Regions from separate parts of the Priestia sp. SB1 genome, predicted to be linked through region 1. Evidence: riboswitches for the same ligand, from Rfam matches in the RefSeq annotation. Region 1 holds a riboswitch; each other region holds the start of a gene.
What was found. A riboswitch is a leader RNA that binds a small molecule or an ion and turns the genes downstream of it on or off. The one in region 1 is predicted to bind cyclic di-GMP.

Region 1 (3,404 bases):
ATCGACAATTTTTACAAAAAAGAAAGTTCTTAAGGCTTATAAATATAGAAAATTAATCTATTTATCAGTAAGATATATGTAAACTTCTTATAAAGTCACTAAAATTTCATAGCAAGCAATAAAGGTTGAATTTCTATGTTAAGATGTTCTGGAAATTTTTAACTAAAGAGAAACGAATAGGAGGGTCATTTTTATATGAGAAAATCTATTTTTCTTTCTTTAACGGCAATTCTTATTAGTAGTTTACTTATCGTATTGTTCTCCAAACAAGCGCACCCAACTAAAAACGAAAGATCCTCGGCTAAAATAACAGTAGATAAAAGGGCTCCTAATTTAACGGGTAAAAAGATTTCTTTAGAAGAAACAAGGCTTAACAGCCGTTATAGCACTTTACTTAGAGATACAAAAGGTCAGGATTATAATGTGTATGTACTTTCTTTACAAGATAAAAGATGGATTGCAGGGCCAAATGATGTATGGGCTGGTATTAGTGAAGGAGATGAAATATTTGAAGGTGATTATCAAATAGGCATTCAACCGACGAACGAATCATCTGTTTACCTGCAAGATGTTAAAATGAAAGACTATCAATATAACAAAACAAGAAACATGATTTTTACCCTCACTTTATCGAAGCATCAACCAAACTTCTTATTCTTTTCAACAAGAGAAGCTAGTGTCTCAGAAGGCGGCCCTGCCTATTATTTAAAAGATGGTAAATTAACCAAAGCAACGTTCTTTGAAGAAGGCGAAACATCTCAAGAATTATCTTTTTCATCACGACCTAAGCCAATAGGAAACAATAATATCCAGCTCATTAATTACTGGAATGGAGGCCCTATCGGATGGGAATTTAGCACATATCAGTTCAACAAAAATAGTGGCACCTTCATATATAAGGGTTCTAAGTTTTACATAGACAATGACTCAAGCGAAGGAGAGCAAGTAGCGAAACAATGGAACAACTCTCCAAGTTTCTTTGTTGAAACACCTCAGTCTAAGAAAGAGGTATTAGGATTCTAAACTAAAAAAAGCGAACTGCCCAGGCAGTTCGCTTTTTTATTAACCTCTTTTTCTTCTAGGATATAAAAATACAGAGGTTTTCTATGTTTTAATCTATCCCTTATCGAAATTTGTCGAATCTTTTTTAGGGTAATTCAACCTATTTTTATGGTAAAATCTAAAAAAGATATTCGTTATATAGTATCATTTTAGATATTTCGTTCTTTAAAGAAAACGAAAGTGATGAACTTAACTTGTTCAGTTAAAGGCAAACCAGTCGAAAGGCTGGGACGCAAAACTTCAGGTCTAAGGTCCTTAGGACTAGGATAGCTGGGTTTCCTGATATATCAGGGGGTAAAGGAAAACATGAACAATCAGCGTGTCGTTACTGGAAGTATTGGAGCTTCGTACATGAGGCCGCGCATTGTGGCATTCATTCCGGCGCACAATGAAGAAAAATCAATTCGCGACTGCTTGGCAGGATTAGGCGATCAGCTTCTTCCAAATAATGTGGAGCTTGATGTATTTGTGATTGCAGATAACTGTACGGACCGCACAAAAGAAAAAGCGGAGCTGGCCGGAGATGAATTTGATTTAAATGTAAAAGTACTGGTCACTGAAGGCAATAAACAACGAAAAGTCGGCGCGTTAAATACGGCTTGGAAAAAGATATATGGAGATACGCTGGATTTATATAATACGACGCTGACGAAATATCAGCAGCTGTATAAAGAGTCGATTAAAGCGATTTTAGGGATGGATGCAGACAGCCGTTTGGCTCCAAAAGCACTCATTAATTTATGGGAAGATTTGATGACGTCGCGAAACATCGGCGGCGTGATGGCAAAATATACGATGAGAATGCCTAAAAAGAAAAGCTCGCTCTCAAAAGATGATGTGCACTATGAGGAAAAGCTGGCAAGCGGCGAGTACGGCGGACCGATAGCCCGGTGGTGGACGCATCAGCAAAAGCAGGATATGGCAAGCTGGCTGTTAGATCTTCAGTATCACGGCGGAAGCACGTATGTACTCGGCGGTCAGGCTACGTTGTTTCGTCCTGAAGCGCTTCAAAATATAGTGGAAGAAAATAAACTTGACGGTCCTTGGCAAAATGACAGCGACGTTGAAGATATGCTGCTGACGTGGCAGCTGCAAAAATCCAATTGGAAAACGTTAATCAGTCCCGGCGCTCGCTGCTTTGTGGACTCGATGAGAAGCTATCATACGTACCGTGAACAGCGTAATAAATGGAAGTCTGGAACCGTTGATTTACTGACAAACGGAAACTTGGACGTCAGAACCAAGCATAAAGGAAAGCTGTGGCGTTCACAGATCAAAACGCTGTGTGATTTGCTCATTCGCCTGCTGTTTATTGTATTGTTATCGGCTGCGCTTGCGACCGATCAATTTTACTGGTCGTGGCTTTGGATCATTCCAATTGCGTTAGCTTCTGTGTTAAATATTATGCTCGCTGTCAAAACGCCGATGCACAGGCCGATTGATGTAATACTGGCTGGTCTTTTGATTAGTCCGGAAATTTATTTATGGGTGAATTTAATTACGTTCGGTCAAGTGTGGCTAGAGAGGCTTGCGGCTAATAAAAAAGACGGCTGGGCGAATCAATACAACGCAGAAAACGGAAAAACGCGCAGTAAATTAGGGCAAGGCATTTTAACAGGCTTTGCGTTTACAGGAATGATTGTTGTTCTGTGCATTTACTTCCGTGACTACTTAACGAGTCCTTCTGTACAGCAAGCTATTTACCCGTACTTAATGAACGGCTGGATTCTGCTGACGTATTTGACCATCTATCAGTCCCTTTATATGTTTTACCAAATTTGGACGCTTCGAAAACCTATTCAAGCGTAAAAAAAGTGATGTCTCTGTTGAGACATCACTTTTTTATAGAAATCGCCTCTTTAAATATTCAGCGATTTTTTGAGGAACAGCCGGCTGACTAACGATATAGCCTTGAATAAAGGAACATTCGTGCTTTTGTAAAAAGGCGAGCTGCTCTTTTGTTTCAACGCCTTCTGCGATCACTTTCATGTTAAGAGCATGAGCTAAGTACAAAATGCTTTTTGTAATCGCCTGCTGCTTTCCTTTATCAGTCGCGTGTTGAATAAACGTTTTATCGATTTTTAACGTGTTAAATTCGAAGTCTTTTAAATGTGATAGCGAAGAAAAGCCGGTGCCAAAATCATCTAATGCAAACGTTACGCCACTTTTCTTTAATTCGTCCATCACTTTTTTTACGTGTTCTTCATACTGAATAATGGAGCTTTCCGTCACTTCAAATTCAATAAATGAAGGGTCGATGTTGTAATGAGCTAACGTTTGTTGAACGTGCTCTACAAATCCGCGTTTCAGCAAATGTTTAGACGAGACGTTAATCGAAACGG
Region 2 (3,404 bases), on a different contig from region 1:
TTTTTTTATAATTAATTGATCTCCTAATGTTGTAATTTCCAAGGTATCGCCATTATAAATGTTTAAATAATCTCTGAGCTTTTTAGGAATGTTTAAGTATTTATCTTTCTTTATTACCCGTGATTGCCCTGTAAACAAAAGAATTCCTTCTGTAGGAAATTCATACTTGTGTTTTTTTGCGACAATAGTATTATTCCCTTTGATGAAGAACTGTAATTGTATATGTTCTTCTAAATCGAGAGATTTGAGCACAGAAGAAGGGAGTTTTACCCTCCCTTCTTTAATTTCAAGTAAAGATAACTTATTCAGTTCAGGTTCTAAAGGTTCCCTTATTAGACCTGTAGGTTTATTTTCCTCTTTTTTCTTCTTTAAAACAATGCTCGTATTAATGACTTTCACTTCTATTTCCTCGTGTAAATTTATATCATGTATTTCGCGAAGCATCTTTGGAATTACAATACAGCCTAATTCGTTGATAGATCTAGTCAAATTTTTTGCTGCTTTTTTCTCCAACCGTACCGGTAAAAATTTAACCTGTCTCATAACAAAAAAGGTTTTATAGTTGAAGAATTGTATTTTAGAAGATGGATGGATATTAGCATTCTTTAAAAACAGAGGTGGTATCTTTATCCTCCCCATATTATCAATTATTAAGTATTCTGTAAGTGATTCGTCCTTTTTCACTAATAAAAATCCTTTCAGTTTTACTTCCTTAAATAAAGGTCAACCTTGAATCTGCTTACTATTCATTGCTTACGTCTTTATTGGCTTAGCTAGGTCATTAAAATTTTGGTTTTCCATAAACCAAATAACTGTATTTATTCCAAAAATATCATATATTATTAAATAATAGGTTAAAAGTAATAATTTTTACTTTATGGGTTATATTGAAAAGTAATTTACTTTATAATAGGACAAGTTGTAGAGGAGGAATATTACAGTGAATAATTTAACTACCCTTCCCCAGGAATGGCTAGATTTAGTCAAAGAAGCGATGAATTCAGACATTACTCAAGAGGAATTTAAAGAGTTTTTAAATAGAAGATCTCAAGAATTAAATAACCATAAACAACATTAATGAATGATTAATGTTGTTTATGGTCATTGTATCTATTTACTCTCTAGGAATTTCCTAATTTCTTCAATAGTCAATTCTAATTCCTTAGCTTCCCTTATAAGTTCAATCCACTCTTGATTTAGTTCTTGTACTACTAATTGTCCTTTACTGTCCATAAGAATTACCTCCAGATATTCAGGGGGCTCAGCTGCCATAGCCCTTAGACCTTAGACCTGTAGCTTTGCGTCCTAGCTTTTCAACTAGTTTGCCTTTATCTCAATATGTAAATTTATAAGTATTTTACTATATAATGGTTGTCGGATTTTGTCAAAAAAAGTATCGTCATTTATTTTTTTCTACAACCTACATACACTGTTGATATCTAATAAAAAAGAGCATTATAAAAAAACAAATAAATATTTAGCTAATTATCACCTTTTTCTGGATACATCTTTCTTAATAAATATTTTGCTCGATGAAGCCTTGCCTTAACTGTACCTAAACTAATATTTAAAGCAGTAGCAACCTCATTGTAAGGTAAGTCTTTAAAATAAAAATAAACAATAACATTCTGATACTTTTCAGGTAAAATATCTATCCTTTTAAGAAGTTCCTCATTTTCCAATCTTTCTATTACATGTTGTTCCAATAATATAGTATCAATGTTTTGTGAGTATTGAGTCATCTCTATATTGTTAGAGGATATGACTCGTTTGTTCTTCACCCTTCTCAAAAAATCAATACTCTGATTAACAGTAACACGATATAACCATGCATACGCTGATTTTTTACTATCTTTACCTTCTAGCTTCAGAAGTTGATAGTACTTAATCCAGACCTGCTGCACAATGTCTTCGGCCGCATGACTGTCTTTTACATATGCTGAGGCTATATTTAAAAGTTGTGTTTGATATTGCTCTACTAGGCTATTTACAGTTACCTCGTATTCAAATTCCTTCAATTGTAATCATCCAAACTAGTTAAATTCTCTTTTAAGTTGTCTATGCTGAACAAAACTTAATGACAGCAAAATAAAAAGCTACCTCATCAGTAGAAGAGGTAGCTTTTTGTCAGGGTTCAAACGTATAAGATGTATTAAAATCGAATGGCAACTCAATTATATCATGTTTTTTCCATAAAAGTTATATTAAACCTTTAAAACATCTAGATCATAAATGACTGCATATTCTATGTAAGTCAATTATACGAATATATAATAGCTAAAAATATATTACTTCATTTGTACTCTAACTATTTAAAGCTAATAAGCAAAAACGTGACTACCGATTCTCTTGTATGCTTTGCGTGTAAATATCCATTTATTTGTTGCAGTTGTAGGATTATAATAATAGACAGCCCCATTGGTAGGATCCCATCCTTTAAATGCATCCGTTACTGCTCTATAAGCGGATTGATTTGGTGCCAAAGCGTATTGTCCATCATTTAAAGCTGTAAACGCATTTGGTTGACTAATAACGCCAGGTATACTTTGTGGAAAATCTGGACTTTTAGCACGGTTTAGAATGACGGCTGCTACAGCTACTTGCCCCTCATAGACCTCACCTCGCGCCTCTCCATAAACCACATGCGCCATTTGTTCTACATTATTTATTTTTGCATATGTACCAGGTCCGACGACCCCGTCTTGCGTGATCCCCACATCATGTTGAAAATTCTTAACGGCTTGCTGAGTCAATAAACCATACTGACCAGTTGGATTTACGTGTAAATATCCCATCTTAACTAGCTGTGTTTGCAGCGAAGTTATTTCTTGTTTATGACTAGTTGATTGTAACGACACAGACGCGGATGCGGGAGATCCTATGTATAGAGTTCCTACTAAGGAAACGCCTAGAAATCCTACTTTCAGTTTCTTTAAAAAGTGCATGTAATTTCTCCTTTGTTTAAATAATTATTAAAACTCAGCCTTTATCCTGTAAGGTATAATTGTTTGTACTGCTTTACGTAGTACTCTTTATATTTTAATGATAAATAGACCTTGGATAAAAGTTAGGTAATATGTCTACTGAATTTAGGAGTCGATTGGTTAATTTTAACGCTAATATGAATTTAAACCAGTGTGAATAGTCCTATTAAGTAAAAACAGAAAAAACCACTAGTATGTTTCTAGTGGCTTTACTGTTTAAAAATCGTTATATTCTTCTAAGTCATCATCGTCTAATGAGCCAGATATATTTTCTAAATCGGCAATCTTTCCTTCTTTCACTCGGGAAACCTTTAAAGGCTCTTCTTCTTTGAAAGAGACACTTCCTACAAAACCTGTTGTTTTTGCTAATGTTTTTAACTCAGCTAATTCATTCTTTATATGTTCAAGCATTTCGTAGGT
Region 3 (3,404 bases), on a different contig from region 1:
TGGTACGTTTCGCGAGTCATGGGATTTATGAAAGAGTACACAAGTGGTTCTGTTGAAGCTGTTTCCATTAAAGGTGGTTCTGCAAAAGGTTCAGAGGCTATTGAAAAAGCGATTAAAGTAGGGTCATCTATTGTCGGAAAAAGCCCTTATGTATGGGGCGGTGGACGAAATCAAGGGGATATCAACGCACGTAAATTTGATTGTAGCTCATATGTGAGGTGGGCCTATAGTTCAGCCGGTGTTGATTTAGGGCCGGTCAGTGCTACGACAACCGATACCTTAGTCAAACTTGGTAAAGTCGTGAAGGCAAGTGAAATGAAGCGCGGAGACGTCATTTTCTTTGATACGTATAAGATAAATGGACACGTTGGAATATACCTGGGAGATGGTAAGTTTCTTAATGACAGCAGTTCACAAGGTGTGTCAGTGGGAGATTTAAATACAAAGTATTGGAAAGACCGATTTAATGGAAATGTGCGACGTGTAGCTTAATAAAAAGAGAGGATGAGAGCATGGAAAAAGAACAAGTGGAAAGCATAAAAGCCATTGTAATTAGGAATGTCAAAGGCGTTTGGAGCGATTATTGGCTACCTATTACGGCATTCGTTGTGTTGATTGTATCGTGTCAGCTGTTTAATTTAACTCATAGTGGATTCTTTTATCCTCTTATGTTTGTTTCGGGGTGGATTGTTGTAATGTTTGCTCTGAAATTTAAGAGTGAGAGTTCAGTATTCTCCTTGAAAAAACTTACAAAGCACAGGCAGAAAGATACCTCGTATGAAATGTATACGGTTTTACGTGTTTACACTAATGACTCGGACTTTCAAGAATATATGCACATACAGGAGTATTTTGATAGTCAGCATATCCAGATGGAAAATAGAGTAATTGATCATAATCAGGATATCAAATCGCAAATCATGTTTATCCGAAAACCGGAGTTTGCGTATTGTTATCACTTGTTAATGGATCAAAAAAACGACATGTATTTTATCGGTGAATATGTGTAAAAAGGGAGCCATTCTCTTCAATAAATAGAAGATAGGTTTTGGTTAGAAGTATTGTACCATAATTAATTTTCAGGCTCTGTATTTCAAATTTAAGCGCTGATTATGAAAGTATATAAAGGAATGCTACTAATGTCTAAGATTAGGGATAGAGAGGACCTTTATGGAGAAAATTAATGCAATTAATAAGTATCTTTGTAACAGAATTAATTCAAATTTTAATGCCTTTGTAAACTGACTAAGACATGGCTTTTCTGCTTTGACAATACCGTCACCTAATAACATAGCAAATGGTTCATTATCGATGAACTTAAGTGTGCACCAAACCTTTTGGCTTTTCTTGAAGAATATAGGAACATCTACGTTAGAAAATTAATTTGGTTTTTCTAAAATATCAAACTTTCCTTTTGATAATAAGTTATTTCCGACTATCAGTATATAACAAAGTAATTCTCAATTGTACATTTTTCTTTACCAGAGGCTATAATAATGTCTTTAATATCATATTCAAGGGCTTCTTCAATAACGTATAGTTGGTTTATTTGCGATTGGAAACAGTTCTTTTGTAGCTGGTAACTAATGCGTAATCTGTTCAGCAGTTTTAATAACAGATAATATTGACTTAATTTCAGTAAATAATCTGTCTTAAAACTTAAATAAACTACGAACTGTCATGATTCTTGTACAAAGAAAAAGTCCATAAAGACCTATTTCTTTAAATAGTCGATTTAATTGTATTTTAGGGCGTTAAATGAGTAAAATGAGATATGTTCTTTTTACGCTAAAATATAGGCATTATAACATCTTTTTAAGAATGTTATCGTGATTTAAATAAAACTTTATGACTATTTTATGTGGTTTGTATTGTTTTGTTAGATTTCAAAAAACAATACAATGATCCATTTTACCCATTAAATAATCGAGGTAAATCATGTAATATTATGCAATAATATGTTATCAGATGGAGGATCATAATGCCTATTACTTATTCCGTACGTAAAGTTTACAAACCGTTAAACCTAATCAATGTTCAACTATATAAATCTAATACTGGAAATGAATATTATTACAAAAAAAGAAATGCGCTAGTTTTGAAAAAATTGAACACAACCAATGCAAGTCAAATAATTCAACAACTCTTTTTAGACAGAAATTAACAGAAATTAATCGTTGTTTATTTTAATCAAATAAACATACGATTAATATTTTTCTTCTAATTTTCCTTTTAGCTAAAGTGAGTTTCCTTAATAGTTTTGTTCTTAGATACTTTAAATAGTCTAGAAATTGTTTGAAAAACATAAAAGTTTTAATAAGCATCATGTTATAATTAATAGATAAACAATTGTTTTAAAGTAGGTGGTTTTTGAAATAAATGTCTAAACATTGATTATATTGACTTATTGTGACAAAATCCGACACTAACTATACAGTAAAATAGTTATAAACTTACATATTCAGACAAAGGCAAACTAGTTGAAAGATTAGGACGCAAAGCTACAGGTCTAAGGTCAATTTACTACGACAGCTGGGCTACCTGGGAAACCGGAGGTATTTTTTATGAATAGTTCGCACCAATCTGTAAAGCAAGAGTTAGATGAAGAATGGGTAAAGCTTATACGAGAAGCCAAAGAGCTAGAACTGTCTATTAAAGAAATTAAGGAGTTTTTAGCAAATAAACAAATACTGTAGCAATAAAAAACATTAGACCAAAACTTTTTAGGTATCTAATGTTTTTTATTGCTACAGTATTTGTTTAGGATTTATTTTCGAGAAATCTTTTAAATTCTTCCTTAGTCACAGTGGATCTCATAGCTATTTCAACTAACAGAATCCATTCTTCAGAAAGTCCTTTTTCATAATTTTCATAATTATCCATGATATTCCTCCTCTTAACGTATCATATTATATACTAAAATATTGTGTAGTATAACCCCCTCAGAATAAATCTGTTACTTTTTTCTATAACTAATATGTATAAAATAGTTTAATATTACAAGGAGTTTCTTAAAATCAGATTTTACAGCAAACAGTTCATAAGTGCCTATATTTTTTAAAATGCATTGATTAAAAAAATGGATCTATTAAATTATTATGCTAAGAGTTTGGGTAAGGGATGGGCAATTTATATAAATAAGGCTTTAAAAAATCCAAATTAGACGAATGTATCTCCATATATCAAATGAATCACAAGACTTTGAACCTTGAGTGCAATTTAAATGAATTATATAGCAAGCAAGCTAAAAACGAGTTATACCTATAATAAGAGTAATTGTTAAGTTACAGAGGTTTTTCAAACGGCACCAACAGTTAAGTAGCTGGGGTGCTTAATTGGAAAATAATATAAATCTTGTGTGGCTATACAGAACTTTAAACAACATCTATTATCTTTAAAGTTTT

Region 2: it holds a riboswitch for cyclic di-GMP, as region 1 does, so the genes downstream of both, sinI (DNA-binding anti-repressor SinI) here and WKH56_RS12795 (glycosyltransferase family 2 protein) in region 1, are expected to answer to the same signal.
Region 3: it holds a riboswitch for cyclic di-GMP, as region 1 does, so the genes downstream of both, sinI (DNA-binding anti-repressor SinI) here and WKH56_RS12795 (glycosyltransferase family 2 protein) in region 1, are expected to answer to the same signal.

Annotation. Positions count from the first base shown of each region.
Region 1 covers NZ_JBBJSS010000003.1:438,882-442,285, forward strand. Annotated here, with positions in the region: gene WKH56_RS12790 (hypothetical protein) at 196-1,023, shown strand; cyclic di-GMP riboswitch class I at 1,260-1,345, shown strand; gene WKH56_RS12795 (glycosyltransferase family 2 protein) at 1,369-2,871, shown strand; gene WKH56_RS12800 (sensor domain-containing protein) at 2,905-3,404, opposite strand, start outside.
Region 2 covers NZ_JBBJSS010000025.1:2,063-5,466, reverse strand. Annotated here, with positions in the region: gene WKH56_RS34715 (AbrB/MazE/SpoVT family DNA-binding domain-containing protein) at 1-684, opposite strand, end outside; gene WKH56_RS34710 (anti-repressor SinI family protein) at 941-1,078, shown strand; gene sinI (DNA-binding anti-repressor SinI) at 1,111-1,233, opposite strand; cyclic di-GMP riboswitch class I at 1,253-1,337, opposite strand; gene WKH56_RS34700 (RNA polymerase sigma factor) at 1,482-2,018, opposite strand; gene WKH56_RS34695 (cell wall hydrolase) at 2,319-2,945, opposite strand; gene WKH56_RS34690 (hypothetical protein) at 3,201-3,404, opposite strand, start outside.
Region 3 covers NZ_JBBJSS010000014.1:55,611-59,014, forward strand. Annotated here, with positions in the region: gene WKH56_RS32580 (bifunctional lytic transglycosylase/C40 family peptidase) at 1-492, shown strand, start outside; gene WKH56_RS32585 (hypothetical protein) at 513-1,010, shown strand; cyclic di-GMP riboswitch class I at 2,461-2,545, shown strand; gene sinI (DNA-binding anti-repressor SinI) at 2,565-2,696, shown strand; gene WKH56_RS32595 (hypothetical protein) at 2,761-2,883, opposite strand.